Regions from separate parts of the Nonomuraea sp. NPDC049152 genome, predicted to be linked through region 1. Evidence: riboswitches for the same ligand, from Rfam matches in the RefSeq annotation. Region 1 holds a riboswitch; each other region holds the start of a gene.
What was found. A riboswitch is a leader RNA that binds a small molecule or an ion and turns the genes downstream of it on or off. The one in region 1 is predicted to bind cyclic di-AMP.
Positions count from the first base shown of each region.

Region 1 (4,145 bases):
GCGGTCGGGTGCGAGGCATAAAGCACATATTCCACGACATCAGGCGACAAGTCCGAAATGTTGGTAATGGCAAGCCGCTTTTGCATGGAGATGAACGTCTCAGGGTCTCGGGTGAGGTCGAGCGCGTGCAGGTCGGCTCTGGCCTCGATCTGACGGCTGACGACGTTCTGGGCAGGCCCCGACAGCACGGTCGCCAGCGACAGGAAGCCCATGATGGCGCCTACCGTCAGCGGATCCGAGAGCGGCCGCCGCCACAGCGGAGCCAGGCAGAACAGCAGCACCACCCCGAAGGCGGCGCCGAGCCCGCCCACGAGCGTGCCGTTGAGCACGTCGTTGTACTTGGCGTGCCCCAGCTCGTGCGCGATGATCAGCTCCACCTCCTTCTCCGGCGCGGCGAGCAGCGTGTCGTAGACGACGATCCTGCGCGTGGCGCCGAACCCCGACACGTAGGCGTTCAGCGCGGTGGTCCTGCGGGAGGCGTCGGCGACGAGCACGTCCTCGACGGGTACGTCGGCGCGCTCGGCCAGGTCGAGCAGGTCGGTACGCAGTTGTCCCGCGGGCATCGAGGTGAAGTCGTTGAAGAGCGGCTCGAAGACGATGGGATAGATGAACGAGGCGCCCACCGTCAGCACGAACGCGCCGACGGCCGCGGGCACCCACCAGCTCTTGAAGCGCCTGGCCAGACCGACGATCACCAGCACGATGACGGACAGCAGCGCCACGCGCACGCCGATGCCCTTCAGTCTGTCGCCCGTCCAGCTCCCCCAGTTCTGGGTGGAGAGCCCGAAGGCGCGCAGCTCGGTCTCGTACCAGACGCCGAGCGGCCAGCGCAGCAGCTCGACGACGGCGGTCAGCACGACGACGCCGAGGATGACCCGCAGCCACCACGGCCCCCTGAGGCTGCCGAGCAGGCGCTCGCCGAGGGGCGTGGCCACGAGCAGCCCCGCGAACACGATGGTCAGCCCGAGCGACAGGTAGGCGGGCGCGCTGGTGGCCGCGTCGAAGGCGCGGGAACGGGCGATCTGGGCGGCGGTGAAGTCCCGTGCGGGATCGGGTGGTACGGAGGGACCGTCCCGCATGAGGTCCCATGGCGTGGTGAGCGCCACGACCGCGAGGATCGCCACTCCGAGCACCACCAGCGCGATGCCCGCCCGCCGGTCCAGCCACCTCATCGGTTTCCCCCCACGTCGGTCAGCTCGTTCCGGACATACTCCCGCCAGTGCGCGGCGAGCGTGCGGACCGACAGGCCCAGTGGCTCCAGCGCCTGGCCGAGATCCTTTCCGGCAGCCCGATAGTAGAGGTCGACGAGCGCCTGCCTGCCGTACCTGGTGGCGATCAGGCGGCAGGCCAGCCACGCCTCCTGGTAGACCTGTGCGAGCCGTGGCGAGCCCGGCGCGAAGTCGGCGTCGGCGGGCAGCGAGGAGGGGAGCCGGCCCGCGCGTGCCTCGGCCGTCAGCTCCGCCGCCGCGACCGGCGTGCCGAGCCCGGAGCGCAGGTAGCCGACGTAGTCGGCGAAGCCCTCCCGCAGCCACACCGGCCGGCCTTCGGCTCCGGCGGCCACGTGGGTGAGCTCGTGGGTGAGGACGACGTCGCGGCCGACAGGCGTCAGCCGCGCGAAGGCGCCGGGCAGGACGATCACGCGGCCCGCCGAGGCCAGCGCGGCGAGACCTTCCACGGGTCCCGTGCCCGCGAGCGCGGCCGCCTCCGCGGTGGTCGAGGGCATCAACACCAGCGGCCGTACGGCACGCCGCAGGACGGTGGAGACGGTGAGTGCCGCCGTGTCGGCCCTGGAGGCGAGGTCGCGGAGGAGGGCGGCCTCGGCGTGGTGGCCGACGACGAGCGAGCGCTTGCCGTACGCCACGGTGACGCCCGACTCCCACAGTCCTCTGGCCGCGGGCGGCAGCCACCGCCCCGCCGACCCCGCCACCGTGCAGATCACCGGGCAGGCCAGCGCGGCCGCCAGCAGCGTTCTGCGGGTCACCACGGCTGCGATGCTAGCCCGGACAGGCCAGAGCCCCGTCCGAGGGGGGATGGACGGGGCTCTGGACGTCCGGCTAGGCGCCGGGGCGAACCGCGCCGGCGAAGGAGGCCTTGCGCCAGCCGTTGAGCTTCTCGATCCGCACGGTCTTGCCTGTGCTCGGCGAGTGGATCATCCGGCCGTGGCCGACGAACATGCCCACGTGGCCCTTCCCGCGAAAGAACATCAGGTCACCTGGCTTGAGGTTGCTCCACGTGACCTTCTTCTTGATGCGTGCGTACTGGCTGTACGTCACGCGCGGGATCTTGATGCCGGCCTTGGCCCAGGCGTACTGGACCAGTCCTGAGCAGTCGAAGGCGCCCGGTCCCGTGCCGCCGAAGCGGTAGGGGTCGCCGAGCTGCCTTCTCGCCATGGTGACGGCCTTGGTGGCCTTCACCCTCTGCCGAGCGGTTCTGGTCTGCCGCTTCGCCTTGGACGTCGACGCCGCGGCCGTCTTCACGGCGCTCACCGTTCTCACGGCGGTCACCGCCTTCACGGTCACGGTCGCCTGTGCCGTGGGTGCGTGGAGGACGACTCCTCCCATCGCCGCCACGACGCCGCTCAGGGCAAGGCAGGACAGACGGGTTTTCTTCAAGGGGGTAGACAGAACGTCTCCTTGGGACTTCCACGAATGCCTACCGGGTTAGCTGACGGGTTCGGGCGTGGAAGTCGCCCTTCCGGCCTTCAGGCCGGATTCACCCCAGGAACGTGGTTCCCCGGCTCCGTGCTCCATGCCGCACGGACTCGGCAGGTCGACCGCGCACGCCTGTCTGGGGGCTCGGCGCGGCGACCAGCGGATCTTTATGCGTGCACACCGGCCACATCGGGGCCGGTGGACGTTGCCTGCGCCATGGCTTGGTCGCCGCGAAGCGAGAAGGTACCCGGATGCCCAACGGCAGGCAAAGCCGGAGTAAAGATGTCAAGATCACTAACCCATACTTGTCAGAACAGGATCCGCTGCTCCACGAAGTGTTTCGTTATTCGAATGTGACCCTACTCACACTTGCATAAATGCCGACTTGTCAGGTCCCATCTGTCACTTCAGTCACACCCGTAACATCAGCGAAAAGAGGGCCTTCGCATGCTTGATGGGTGGGCGTTGCGCGTCCTGCTGGAGGTCGGACGGCGCGGCTCGTTCTCGGGAGCGGCCGAGGCCCTGTCAATGACCCAGCCCGCCGTCTCGAGGCAGATCGCCACGCTCGAACGCCGCGTCGGCGTCACGCTCTTCCACCGCCGTCCCAGAGGCGTCCAGCCGACCGAGGCGGGCCTGGCGGCCCTCGAGCAGGCCGAGGCCGTGCTCAACGGGATGAGCCTGTTCGAGACCAGGTTGCGGGCCTTCACCACGGCGGAGGCAGGCAGCGTCAGGGTCGCCGCCTTCCCCAGCGCGGCCACCTGGTTCGTGCCCGAGAGCTTCCGCCGCTTCGCCGCGGCGCGCCCAGCCGTCGAGCTCTCCCTCACCGTCGGCGGCGAGGGCCTGCTGGAGGGCACGATCGACGTCGCCCTGCGCACCTCGTGGGATCGCGCGCCCGAGCCGGGGCTCGAGGTGCTCGACCTGTTCGAGGACGAGCTGCTGGTCGCCCTGCCCGCCGGGCATCCGCTGGCGGCGGCCGAGCGCGTACGGCTGGCCGACCTGGCCGCCGAGCCATGGGTCGACGGCACCCACCCCGACTGCCTGGGCCCGATCGCGGAGCTGGCGGCCGCGATGGGCGGCGCGCCGAGGGTCAACCACCTGTGCGACGACTGGAACGGCCGTCAGGGCCTGGTGGCGGCAGGCGTCGGCGTGATGCTCTACCCGTCGATCGCGGGCAGGGCCGTACGCGCCGACATCAGGCTGGTGGAGCCGTCGCCGCGGCTGCCCGCCAGGCGGATCAGCGCGGTCTTCCTGCCTTCGCCGGGCCGCCCGCCCGCAGTGAGCGCCTACCTGGGGGTGCTGCGCGAGTTGAGCGAGAACTACGGGCGGATGGCGCCGACGAGCCGCCCGCCGTAGGAGGACATCGGGACGACCTTCACGACGTCACCCGTCTGGGGCGCGTGCACGATCTTGCCGCCGCCCGCGTAGATGCCCACGTGTCCGAGACCGGAGCTGAAGATGAGGTCGCCGGGCTGCAACGAGTCGAGGGAGACCCTG
Region 1 is NZ_JBEZDO010000001.1:385,653-389,797, forward strand. It holds gene AB0B45_RS01835 (M48 family metallopeptidase) at 1-1,172, opposite strand, end outside; gene AB0B45_RS01840 (hypothetical protein) at 1,169-1,984, opposite strand; gene AB0B45_RS01845 (C40 family peptidase) at 2,055-2,612, opposite strand; cyclic di-AMP (ydaO/yuaA leader) riboswitch at 2,635-2,777, opposite strand; gene AB0B45_RS01850 (LysR family transcriptional regulator) at 3,099-4,004, shown strand; gene AB0B45_RS01855 (NlpC/P60 family protein) at 3,968-4,145, opposite strand, start outside.

Region 2 (4,145 bases), on a different contig from region 1:
TCCTCATGTGATGATCCCAACCTCTCGCGAACGCGTCTGCCGCGACAAGGGCTTTCCCAGATTCCACTCCCCATGTTTCAACATAGATGTGTCATAATTTGGTGGAATCTGTTGGAAGGAGGGCACGTGCTCGCACCACAGCGGCAACAGGCGATCCTGGAGCGCGTCCGCCGCAGCGGCGGAGTCCGGGTGGCCGACCTCGTGCGCGAGCTCGGCGTCTCCGACATGACCATACGCAGGGACCTGGAGGCGCTCGCCGAGCGAGGCCTGCTGGAGAAGGTCCATGGCGGCGCCACCATCAACGGTCCCGGCTCGACCGAGGAGCCGGGTTTCGCCGCCAAGTCGATGCGTCAGCAGCCGGAGAAGGACGCGATCGCCCGCAGGGCCGCCACGCTTGTCCACCCCGGCACCGCCGTCGCGCTGTCGGCGGGCACGACCACGTGGACGCTGGCCCACCACCTGGTCGACGTGCCGGACCTGACCGTCATCACCAACTCCGTCCCCGTCGCCGACGTCTTCCACCGCAGCCCGCGCGCCGACCGCACGGTCGTGCTGACCGGCGGCGTCCGCACGCCCTCCGACGCCCTCGTCGGGCCCGTCGCCGTCGCGGCCATCAGACGGCTGCACGTCGACACGCTCTTCCTGGGCGTGCACGGCATGAGCACGCGAGCGGGGTTCACCACGCCGAACCTGCTGGAGTCGGAGACCGACAGGGAACTGGTCGCCTCCGCGCACCGGCTGGTGGTCCCCGCCGACCACACCAAGTGGGGCACGGTCGGCATCAGCACGATCGCGGAGCTGTCGGAGGCCGACGTCGTCATCAGCGACGCGAACCTGCCGGAGGAGGCTCGCGCGGAGCTGGCCGAGCGGGCGGGAGAACTGATCATCGCGGAGGACACGAAGTGAAGCGCACCATCGCGCACATGGCCGACGGCCGAGAGCTGATCTACTTCGATCGGCGCGACGACGCCGACAGGAGCGCGATCGACGAGCGCGAACTGCCGCCCAGGCCCGTCGCCTCCGAGTTGCGCTACGACCCGCTCACCGAGGAGTGGGTGGCGATGGCGGGCCACCGGCAGACCCGTACCTTCCTGCCTCCGGCCAGCGAGTGCCCGCTGTGCCCGTCGAAGCCCGGCATGCCGACCGAGATCCCCGCTTCGGAGTACGACGTGGTCGTCTTCGAGAACAGGTTCCCGAGCTTCTCCACCCATCTGGGTTCCTACACCGACCCCGGCGGCCTGAGCGAGGTGCGTCCCGGCGTGGGGCGCTGCGAGGTGGTCTGCTTCACCTCCGACCACGACTCGTCCTTCTCCGCGCTCCCTGACGACCAGGTGGAGCTGGTCATGGAGGCCTGGGCCGACCGCACCGCCGAGCTGTCGGCCATCCCCGGCGTGGAGCAGGTGTTCTGCTTCGAGAACAGGGGCGCGGAGATCGGCATCACCCTGGCCCACCCGCACGGCCAGATCTACGCCTACCCCTACGTGACCCCGCGCACCCGCCAGCACCTGGCGGCCGCGGCCCGTCGGCCGAACCTCTTCGCCGACGTGCTGGCCGCGGAGCGCGCCGGCGAGCGCGTGGTCGCCGGCAACGAGCTGTGGACCGCGTTCGTGCCCGCCGCCGCCCGCTACCCGTTCGAGGTCCACCTCTACCCGCACCGCCAGGTGCCCGATCTGGCCGCGCTCACCCAGGAGGAGCGCGCCGCCTTCGGCCCCGTCTACACCCGCGTGCTGCGGGCGCTCGACGGGCTGTTCGGCGTGGTCATGCCGTACGTCGCCGCGTGGCACCAGGCTCCCGTACGGCAGGGCCGTGACCTGGCGTATCTTCACCTGGAGCTGTTCAGCATCCGCCGGGCCCCGGAGAAGCTCAAGTACCTCGCGGGCTCGGAGTCGGCGATGGGCGCGTTCGTCAACGACGTGCTGCCCGAGGAGGCCGCGAGACTACTTCGATCACAGGTAGATCACTAATTGATGTCCGCTTGAACTCGCATTACCGGACATTTACTACTAATATCCCCTTTCACCGGCTTTCACAGCCGTTACATGCCTAATCCCGGGCGCGTTGCCCGGGAACCGGGGACCCACCAAGAACCTGGGGTGTATCCACGCGAGTGGTAGGGCCGCATCTCCCGCCCGAACCCGTCAGCTAACCCGGTCGGCAGACGGAGAGGATCGTTCGTGGCGTCCCCCACGTCTCGTTTCGCATGCGGCTTTCTTGCCGCGTTGTCCCTCGTAACCGGTTCGGCGACCGCGGCCTCGGCTGCCTCCAAGCCGTCCGAACCCGCGTTGCGGGCCGAGCTGAAGCAGCTCAACTCCAAGGTCGACAAGCTCATCGAGAGCTACAACGCCAAGCGCGTGTCGCTGGCCGAGGCGCGGAAGGCCGCCGAGAAGGCGAAGGAGCGGCTGGCGACGGCCGAGCAGACCCTGACCAGGGCAGAGACCGAAGCCTCCAAGATCACTGAGATGCGTTACCAGGCCGGCACCCCCGACCTGCCGACGCTGCTCTACACCCCCGACCTCACCACCTCCGCACTGCTCGAGCAGATGAGCGCCGAGCAGGACGCCGTGGTCAAGAGCGTCGCCGCGGCCCGCGACACCAAGAAGCAGGCCGCCGCCGACGCGCTCGCGCTCGCCGACCGGATCAAGACGGAGACCGACCAGGTCGCCGACGACCGGAAGGAGGCCGAGGGCATGATCAAGGACATCGAGAAGAAGCTCCAGAAGCTCGTGCCGACAGGTCCGGGGCGCAAGAGCGACGGCAGCTGGGCGCCCGAGCTGCCCACGGGCTCGGAGAACATCACGCCGCGGACCACGCTCATGCGCGACACGATCAAGAAGACGTTCGCGCTGCCGTTCGAGGTGGGCTGCTACCGGTCGGGCGGCAGCGGAGAGCATCCGCTCGGTCGCGCCTGCGACTTCATGATGAGCTCGGGCGGCGCCACACCGACGGCCGTCAACAGGGCGCTCGGCGACCAGGTCGCCGCGTGGGCGCTGAAGAACCAGAGCCGCCTGGGCATCAAGTACGTGATCTGGCGGCAGCGGATCAACAGTGGCAGCGGCTGGCGTGCCATGTCCGACCGCGGCAGCGTCACCGCCAACCACTACGACCACGTGCACATCTCGATGAACTGATCCTTGCAGGGGGTCGGCGGCGGGCGTACGTTTGACTCGATGACCAGATTCCTCCTTCCGGTCACGAGAGGCGCTCATGAAGACCGTCAACCTGATGGATCCCGGCCTGCTGACCGACCCCTTCAGCGGCTTCGCCGAGCTCAGGGAGGAGGCGCCCGTCCTCCACGCCTCCTTCCCCGGGCAGGACACCCCGATCTGGCTGGTCACCCGGTACGACGACGTGAAGACCGTGCTGAGCGACCACCGCTTCGTCAACGACCCCGGCAACGTGCCGGGCGCCGACGTCTCCAACCTGCGGGAGAAGCTCACCCAGGCGAGGGGCGTCCCGCCCGAGTACGCCGTCTACCTCACCCGCGGCATCCTCGACCTCGACGGCGAGGACCACCTCAGGCTGCGCAGGCTGGTCTCGCGCGCCTTCACCGCCAGGCGCGTCATGGAGCTGCGGCCGCGGGTGGAGGAGATCAGCGCCGCCCTCCTCGACGCGCTGCCGACCGACCGCGTCGTCGACCTCGTCGAGGAGTACGCCTACCCGCTCCCCATCACCGTCATCTGTGAGCTCGTCGGCATCCCCGAGGCCGACCGGGCGCAGTGGCGGGCGTGGGGCGCCCGCATGACCACCATGGAGCCTGGCGCCCTGGTCGAGCCGCTCATCGGCATCGTCGACCACATCCGCGACCTCATCCCCCGCCGCCGCGCCGAGCCCGCCGACGACCTGCTCACCGGGCTGATCAGAGCCCACGACGAGGACGGCGACCGCTTCACCGACACCGAACTGGTCACCATGGTGCTCACGCTCGTCCTCGCGGGCCACGAGACCACCGCCCATCTGATCGGGAACGGGACCGCGGCCCTGCTCACCCATCCCGACCAGCTCGCCAGGCTCCGCGCCGAGCCCTCGCTGATGCCGCGCGCCGTCCACGAGCTCATGCGCTGGTGCGGCCCCGTCCACGGCACGCGCCTGCGCTACGCGGCCGAGGACGTCCAGCTCGGCGGCACGGTGGTCAAGCAGGGCGAGCC
Region 2 is NZ_JBEZDO010000015.1:208,393-212,537, reverse strand. It holds gene AB0B45_RS26910 (DeoR/GlpR family DNA-binding transcription regulator) at 127-906, shown strand; gene galT (galactose-1-phosphate uridylyltransferase) at 903-1,964, shown strand; cyclic di-AMP (ydaO/yuaA leader) riboswitch at 2,031-2,171, shown strand; gene AB0B45_RS26900 (hypothetical protein) at 2,220-3,128, shown strand; gene AB0B45_RS26895 (cytochrome P450) at 3,205-4,145, shown strand, end outside.
Region 2: it holds a riboswitch for cyclic di-AMP, as region 1 does, so the genes downstream of both, AB0B45_RS26900 (hypothetical protein) here and AB0B45_RS01845 (C40 family peptidase) in region 1, are expected to answer to the same signal.

Region 3 (4,145 bases), on a different contig from region 1:
CAAGCTGGTCAGCCTCGAAGAGGTCATCAGGACCGCCGACTTCCTCACCGTGCACCTGCCCAAGTCGAAGGAGACCGTCGGTCTCATCGGCGACAAGGAGCTGCACGAGGTCAAGCCGTCGGTGCGGATCATCAACGTGGCCCGCGGCGGCATCGTCGATGAGGCCGCGCTCTACTCCGCGATCAAGGAGGGCCGCGTGGCGGGCGCGGGCCTCGACGTGTTCGCCAAGGAGCCCTGCACCGACAGCCCGCTGTTCGAGCTGGACCAGGTCGTCGCCACGCCGCACCTCGGCGCCTCCACCCACGAGGCGCAGGAGAAGGCGGGCACCCAGGTGGCTCGCAGCGTCAAGCTCGCCCTCGCGGGCGAGTTCGTGCCCGACGCGGTCAACGTCCAGGGCGGCGCCGTCGCCGAGGAGGTCAAGCCCGGCCTGCCGCTGGCCGAGAAGCTGGGCCGCGTCTTCACCGCGCTCGCCGGTGAGACCGCCACCAAGCTCGACGTCGAGGTGCGTGGCGAGATCGCGGCGCAGGACGTGCGGGTGCTGGAGCTGGCCGCGCTCAAGGGCGTCTTCATCGACATCGTCGAGGACGCGGTCACCTACGTCAACGCGCCGCTGCTGGCCAAGGAGCGCGGGCTGACCGTCGAACTGGTCACCAGCTCGGAGAGCCCCGACTGGCGCAACGTCGTCACCGTCCGCGGCGTGCTGGCCGACGGCCGGACCGTCTCGGTGTCGGGCACGCTCTCGGGGCCGCGCCAGGTCACCAAGATCGTCGAGGTCAACGGCTACGAGATGGAGATCGAGCCGACCGACCACCTGGCCTTCTTCACCTACACCGACCGGCCCGGCATCGTCGGCGTCGTGGGTCACCTGCTGGGCGAGAAGGGCATCAACATCGCCTCGATGCAGGTGGCGCGGGACGTCAAGGGCGGCAAGGCGCTGATCGCGCTGACCGTCGACTCGGCGATCCCGGCTGACGTGATGGACCAGATCGTGGCCGAGATCGGCGCCGACAGCGGGCGCTCGGTGGACCTCACCGACTGACCGTCTCGTTTCCCCTCTCCGGAACGCCTTCCCGCCCTGGTGCGGGAGGGCGTTCCTGTTTCCACCACCGCAATGGACGTCTCAAATAGTGAGATATTCGGACGTCCTACGAGACAGCCTGGACCGTGCCAGGTACTTTGGAATGGATGAGCTGGGTACTCGTACTTATTACCAGCCGCGACGGGGCCTGTTAGGGCAGGTCGGCGACCCGTCGCGGTGAGCGGCGTTGCGTCGGCCTTAAGCCCCCTTCGTCCGGTCCGTGATCCGGACCGCACGAGATCAGGCCCGGTCGGATTCGCGACCGGGATCCGACGTCCGAATCCATTCGCGTCCGCGAAACGAGATGAGTCACGTGTACGACATGTATCCATGGAACCGCGCCGAAGATCATGACGACGAGGCGGCGGAGGCCGTTCAGATCGCGCTGGATCGCAGGGACAACGGCGGCTCCCCCTCCCCCCGCTGAACGGGACCACCCGGTGGAGTTCCCCCTGCTCCACCGGGGCGAACCCACTCCCACTCCTTCTCCGGGCACGCATCGGCCAGGGACTCCCGCGAGGCTGGGATCCCGCTCCCACTCCTTCTCCGGGCACGCATCAGCCCGGGAACCCCGGGAGACCGTCGTCCCCTGGGATTCCCGGGCTGATGCGCGACTCCGTCGGCCTCGGGGTGATCGGAGCCTAGAGGGTGGCCCGCATTGACGCGGGGGCCGCCTCGGTCTTCGCCTCGATCAGTTCCTTCGCCTGCGCCACGCCCTTCGGGTCAGGCCGCACCGCGCCGACGAATGCCTGTCGCCGCCACGGGCTGAGCTTCTCCTCCTTCACCACGTCGCCGCTGTGCGGCGCGTGCACCATGTAGCCGTCCTTGGAGATCATCCCGACGTGCCCGAGATTGCTGAAGAAGACCAGATCGCCGGGCTGCAGGTTCTTCCACTTGATCTTCTTGTCGAATGCCTGGTACTGGTCGCGGGCCACGCGGGGAAGCTCGATCCCCGCCTTCTCGTAGGCCTTCATCATCAGCCCCGAGCAGTCGTAGCCGCTGGGGCTGGTGCCGCCCCACACGTACGGCGTGCCCCGCTTGGACATCGCGAACTTCAGCGCGATCTGCCATGCGGGCTTGGGCATCTGCTTGAGCTGGGCCTTCTTGATGTCCGCTCCGGTGAGGGTCACCGTACGAGCGGGGTCGCCCTCGACGGGCTGGTTCTGGCCAGGTTGGACCGGCTGGCTCTTGAGGGTCTCGACCTGGATGGGGGTGGCCGACGCGGGGGAGGCGGCGGCGGCTGATCCTGCGGCGAGGAGGCCGCCGAGAACGGCAGCCGTGACGATGCGAGACAGGGGAATGTCCTTCCACGGGGCCGACCGGGTTAGCTGACGGGCTCGGGCGTGGAAGCCGCCCTACGGCATGGGGGTGCCGATTCGCCCCAAGGGGGAATGGGTCCCCGGCTCCGTGCGACCATCGCAGCGGATTAGGCTGGCAGGGACTCTAACGAAAGGGTCAAAAGACCGCAAACCCGACAAAACGACGTGTCCGGGAAATGAGATGCGGTGTTCGACAGTCGAGACGACCCGGTAAGGTACCGGCCATGGAGTCGCGCAACATTCGTCTGGCCGTCATTCCCGGTGACGGGATCGGCACCGAGGTCGTCGCCGAAGGGCTCAAGGTCCTGGAAGCGGTCGGCGCCAAGATCGAGACCACCCACTACGATCTGGGCGCCACCCGCTACAACGCCACCGGTGAGACCCTCACCGAGGAAACCCTGCAGGAGCTGCGCGGTTACGACGCCATCCTGCTCGGCGCGATCGGCGACCCGAGCGTCCCCCCGGGGATCCTCGAGCGTGACCTGCTGCTCCGACTCCGCTTCGAGCTCGACCACTACGTCAACCTGCGCCCGGTGAAGCTCTTCCCCGGCGTGGAGACCCCGCTGGCCGACACCCGCGCTGAAGACATCGACATGATCGTCGTCCGCGAGGGCACCGAGAGCCTCTACGCCGGCGCCGGCGGCGTCCTGCGTCGCGGCACCCCGCACGAGATCGCCACCCAGGAGTCGCTCAACACCGCCTTCGGCGTCGAGCGCGTGGTCCGCTACGCCTTCGCCAAGGCCGCCGAGCGCCCCCGCAAGAAGCTCACGCTGGTCCACAAGACCAACGTGCTCACCTACGCGGGCGACCTCTGGATGCGCACCCTCAACCGGGTGGCCGCGGACTTCCCCGACGTCACGACCGACTACCAGCACGTCGACGCGGCCTCGATGTTCTTCGTCAGCCAGCCGGAGCGCTTCGACGTGATCGTCACCGACAACCTGTTCGGCGACATCATCACCGACATCGGCGCCGCCATCGCCGGCGGCATCGGGCTGGCCGCCAGCGGCAACATCAACCCCGACAGGACCGCGCCCAGCATGTTCGAGCCTGTCCACGGCAGCGCCCCCGACATCGCGGGTCAGGGCAAGGCCGACCCGACCGCCACCATCCTGTCCGTCGCCATGATGCTCGACCACCTCGGCCTGACCGAGGAGGCGGCCCGCGTCGAGCAGGCCGTCGCCGACGACATCGTGGATCGCCTGGCCGGGTGGGCCGGCCGTACGACGCACGAGATCGGTGACGACATCACCGCACGAGTAGCCGGCGGCGCCTGACCGCCTGCCACTCAGCACCATAGGCGGCCTGGCGCCCTTCGGCCGGGTCCTAACTGTCCGGGATCCGGCGAGAGCGTAGCCGCCTGGATACCACAATCAACGCCTGGCGGCTCGCGAGATCGCCAGGCGTTTGCTGTAAGTTCCCGTTACCCGGTCCAGCGCAAAATGGACTCAGGGCAAATCTCGCGAAAAGAGAAGGATTTCCGTCATGACCACCGCTCAGAAGCTCAGCTTCGATGTGCAGCTCTCCGACCACGCTCGCACTGCGGCGGAGCGTGAGCAGGTACTGGCGAGCCCGGGGTTCGGGCAGACCTTCACCGATCACATGATCTCGATCGACTACACCGAGGGCAGAGGCTGGCATGACGCGCGGCTCATGCCGTACGGGCCGCTCGTCCTGGACCCGGCGACCTCCGTCTTCCACTACGCGCAGGAGCTGTTCGAGGGACTCAAGGCGTACCGCCAGGCCAA
Region 3 is NZ_JBEZDO010000003.1:10,624-14,768, forward strand. It holds gene serA (phosphoglycerate dehydrogenase) at 1-1,039, shown strand, start outside; gene AB0B45_RS06505 (C40 family peptidase) at 1,720-2,208, opposite strand; cyclic di-AMP (ydaO/yuaA leader) riboswitch at 2,377-2,521, opposite strand; gene AB0B45_RS06510 (3-isopropylmalate dehydrogenase) at 2,622-3,674, shown strand; gene AB0B45_RS06515 (branched-chain amino acid aminotransferase) at 3,883-4,145, shown strand, end outside.
Region 3: it holds a riboswitch for cyclic di-AMP, as region 1 does, so the genes downstream of both, AB0B45_RS06505 (C40 family peptidase) here and AB0B45_RS01845 (C40 family peptidase) in region 1, are expected to answer to the same signal.

Region 4 (4,145 bases), on a different contig from region 1:
GCGAGGATCGCCGTGAGCACGCCCGCGCTCAGGCCGCTCGTCGCACCGGTGTTGATGTCGTAACTGGCGAACAGGACCGCGAAGAGGATCGCGCTCATGATGAACCAGAAGATCCCGAAGATCACGCCGTCGACGATGCGGGCGACCAGACGCTGCCACCACTCGGCGAGCGGGGCGGGCGCGCCCGGCGGCTGCACTCCGGCCGGAGCCCCGTACGGCTGGCCGTAGCCGGGCTGCCCGTAGGCGGGCTGCTGCTGCTGGCCGTAGCCGGGCTGGGCGTAGGGCTGCTGCTGGCCGTAGGGCGACTGCTGGCCGTAGCCGGGCTGCGACTGGCCCTGCTGACCGTAGCCCTGCTGGGGCTGCTGACCGTAACCGGGCTGCTGGCCGTAGGAGGGCTGCTGCTGGCCATAGCCAGGCTGCTGACCGGACGCGGGCTGGCCGTAGCCGGGCTGCTGGCCATAGCCGGGCTGACCGTACTCCGGCTGCTGGCCGGAGCCGGATTGACCGTACTCCGGCGGCTGGCCCGAGGAGGCCTGCTGGCCGTACCCCTGCTGCTGACCGTAGTCCGGCTGGCCGTAGCCGGGCTGCTGGCTGGAGGAGGGCTGCTGCTGGCCGTAGCCGGGCTGCTGGCCGTAGGAGGGCTGCTGCTGTCCGTAGCCGGGCTGCTGGCCGTAGTCCGGCTGCCCGTAGGAGGGCTGCTGCCCCGAGGAGGAGGGCTGCTGGCCATAGGGAGGCTGCTGCTGGCCGTAGCCGGGCTGCTGGCCCGAGGACGCGGCCTGCTGGCCGTAGCCCTGCTGCTGACCGTAGCCGGGCTGGCTGTAGCCCTGCTGGCCGTACCCCTGCTGCTGCTGGCCGTAGCCCTGCTGCTGACCGTAGTCGGGCTGCTGCGCCTGTGACGGCTGACCGTAGCCGCCGCCGTCCTGGCGGTAGCCGACGATCGTCACGTCAGGATCGGGCTGCTCGCCCGGGCGTCCTGCGTTCTGCTGACCGTATCCGGAATTCTCATCAGGTTGATCCTGCGGATACGGCGGCTGTCCGGTGCTCACCGTGTCACCTCGCTTCGATGGCGCATGTGGCACATGTCAGGACACATGCTTGCTGTTGCCCAACGTATCGACATGAGTATCAACAATCACCTTTCCTCTTGGTCAACGCCATAGTCAACTGCTTCCAGATGGAGCAGCATCCTGGTGTTGCCAAGGGTGTTGGGCTTGACGTGCTCGAGGTCGAGAAACTCGGCCACACCCTCGTCGTAGGAGGCCAGCAACTCGGCGTAGACCTCGGGCGATACCGGAGTTCCCTGGATCGGGACGAAGCCATGCCGGGTGAAGAAGTCGACCTCGAACGTCAGGCAGAAGACCCTCCGAAGCCCCAGGTCGCGGGCCGTTCTCACCAGCGCGGTAACAATACGGTGACCGATACCTGAACCTTTGACCGCGGGGTCCACGGCGACCGTGCGAATTTCGGCGAGATCCTCCCAGAGCACGTGGAGCGCGCCGCAGCCGACGACCTGGCCGCCGCGCTCGGCGACCCAGAACTCCTGGACATCCTCGTACAGCGTGACCGTGGCTTTTTCCAGCAGCTTTCGGCCCGCTCCCGCGTAGATGTCGACCAGGCGCCTGATCGACCTGACGTCCGGCGTGCGGGCTCGCCGTACGACGATCTCGGTGTCCTGCATTGCGCGCTCGACGACCTGCTCCATGGCCCTTCAGCGTACCTAGCCCGTTTCGGCCCATCCTTAACTGCCGTCACATGGCGCTCTGTAGCGAGGCGAGCACAGTCCGCATCTCTGCACGACAAGCCCGACAAACCATCGTGAATCTCAGTAAAGGCTTTGCAACCTCCTGGTCGATCGGCCTTTTGTGTGATCTGCCCGTGATCCTTCGGATGCGCTTCCTCTACTGGATTGGCAGTTCTGGTTGAGCACGAACCTTGCTTGCACTAGTGTCCACCGACGATGTCCCCCACGCGCCAGGCGTGGAGACACGCCTAATCCCCCACACGGGGAGCCGGGGACCCGCCGGCGGCCACCAGCCGTCAAGGGGTGAGTCCGAGCTCGCGCTCGGTAGGGCTGCTCCGGCCCGAACCCGTCAGCTAACCCGGTCGGCGACTACGAGAGGAGCTGGTTGGTGAAGCGCAGGCGCATCCGCGAGGGGAAGTCCGCGGGCGAGCACGCCCGCCCCCACGAACCGGGTTCCTACAGGAAACGGTTCGCGATCGTGGGCGCCGCGATGGCCGTGCTGGCCCTCACCACGCCTCTGGGCTCGGCCACTGCCGATCCCAAGCCGTCGCTCAAGGAGCTCTCCAAGCGCGTCGAGAAGCTCCACAACGACATCGAGACGCTCACCGAGCAGTACAACGGCCAGCGCGAGAAGCTCAAGAGCGTCAAGAAGTCCGCGGACAACGCCAAGAAGATCCTGGCCACCAGCGAGGCCGACCTGGCCGCCAAGCGGGCGCGGGCCACCCTCCTGGCCGAGAGCACCTACATGTCCGGCGGCCTCACCGACGGGCTCGCCTTCGCCAACTCGGCCGACCCTGACGCCTTCCTCGACGCCGCCGCCACCTCCTTCGCCCTCAACCAGCAGCAGGGCCAGGAGGTCAAGGCGCTCGCCGATTCCATCGCCGCCGCCGAGAAGGCCAAGGCGACGGCCAAGACGCGGCTGGCCGAGGTCCAGAAGCTCGTCGACGACCTCGGCGGCAAGCGCGACAAGATCACCTCGATGGTGGCCAAGGTCGAGAGCAGCCTGTTCAAGAGGGCGATCGGCGAGGCCGGCCGGCCGGGCACCCGCGCCACCAGGGTCAACCTGCCGATCATCGGCAGCGGCAAGGCGGCGGAGGCCGCGCGGTGGGCGCTGACGCAGCAGCTCAAGCCGTACGTGTGGGGTGCCGAGGGTCCAGGCTCCTACGACTGCTCGGGGCTGGTCATGGCCGCCTACCAGCGCGTCGGCATCAGCCTGCCGCACTACACCGGCGACCAGTGGACGGCCGGCACCCACATCACGCGCGAGCAGCTGCGCCCCGGCGACCTGGTCTTCTTCTACAGCGACCTGCATCACGTGGGCATCTACCTCGGCGGCGGGATGATGGTGCACGCGCCCCAGACCGGCGACGTCGTCCGGATCGCCGCGATCGGCAACAGGCCGTTCGCGGGAGCCGTCCGCATCGCCGACTAGACGGGACCGTCCGCAGCCGACTGGGCGGGACCCGTCCACACCACCGACCCGGCCGCGCCGCCGATCAGCGTCGGCTAGATGAGTCTTCGGCGCGCCGCCCAGGCCACCGCCTCGATCGCCGTGGCCACGCCGATCCTGTCGCAGATGACGCGCAGGCGACGACGGACCGTGCGGCCGCTGATCTCCAGCGTCCTGCCCACGCGGTCGACCGTGACGCCCTTGGCCAACTCCGCGAGGAGTTCCAGGTCATCCTGGCTCAGCACGACTCCGTCGTCGGTGAGCACATCCATCGGGAGCCCTCCCACCAACAGCACAACCCTGCGACGTCTCGGCCCGAGCAAGCCGCTCGTCTCGCAGACGGTAAACGCATACGGGAAAGGTCGTCAAGGTCGATTCGCTCGACGCTTGACGGCGGCTATTGACTTGATCGTTTCTATATGAAGAACTCGGATGGCGCGTGGTGCGCAGAACGATCCACAACCGCCTTACAGGAAACTGTCCTTATCCGGAATTTCGCCCTGATTGTTCGCCGTCCAGTTGGGCGTCATAGCGTTCGCGGGCGAGCTCGACGTCCTCGATGTGACTCTCGGCCCATTCCTTGATCGCTGCCATGAGTGGCAACAGGCTCGTTCCGAGTGGTGTGAGGCGATAATCGACCCGCACGGGCACCGACGCGGTCACCGTTCTGGAGACCAGACCGTCCCTTTCCAGCCCGCGAAGTGTCTGGGTCAGCATCTTCTGACTCACGCCCGCCACCATCCTGGCCAGATCGCTGTAACGCATCGACCCATTGGCAAGAGCGGTGAGCACCAGACTGACCCATTTGTCGCTAAGAGCGTCGAGCAGCTTCCTTGAAGGGCACTGGGCGATATAGGCGTCATAGGCCTGCTTGGCCTCGGCGCGGCGCGCGGCCGCCGTCATGGTCGCCAACGGAGCTCCCTCGGGTGAGTAACGCACTTCCAGGTGCCTTCT
Region 4 is NZ_JBEZDO010000019.1:134,794-138,938, forward strand. It holds gene AB0B45_RS30840 (RDD family protein) at 1-1,046, opposite strand, end outside; gene AB0B45_RS30845 (amino-acid N-acetyltransferase) at 1,133-1,702, opposite strand; cyclic di-AMP (ydaO/yuaA leader) riboswitch at 1,977-2,124, shown strand; gene AB0B45_RS30850 (NlpC/P60 family protein) at 2,130-3,173, shown strand; gene AB0B45_RS30855 (LuxR C-terminal-related transcriptional regulator) at 3,248-3,463, opposite strand; gene AB0B45_RS30860 (helix-turn-helix domain-containing protein) at 3,675-4,094, opposite strand.
Region 4: it holds a riboswitch for cyclic di-AMP, as region 1 does, so the genes downstream of both, AB0B45_RS30850 (NlpC/P60 family protein) here and AB0B45_RS01845 (C40 family peptidase) in region 1, are expected to answer to the same signal.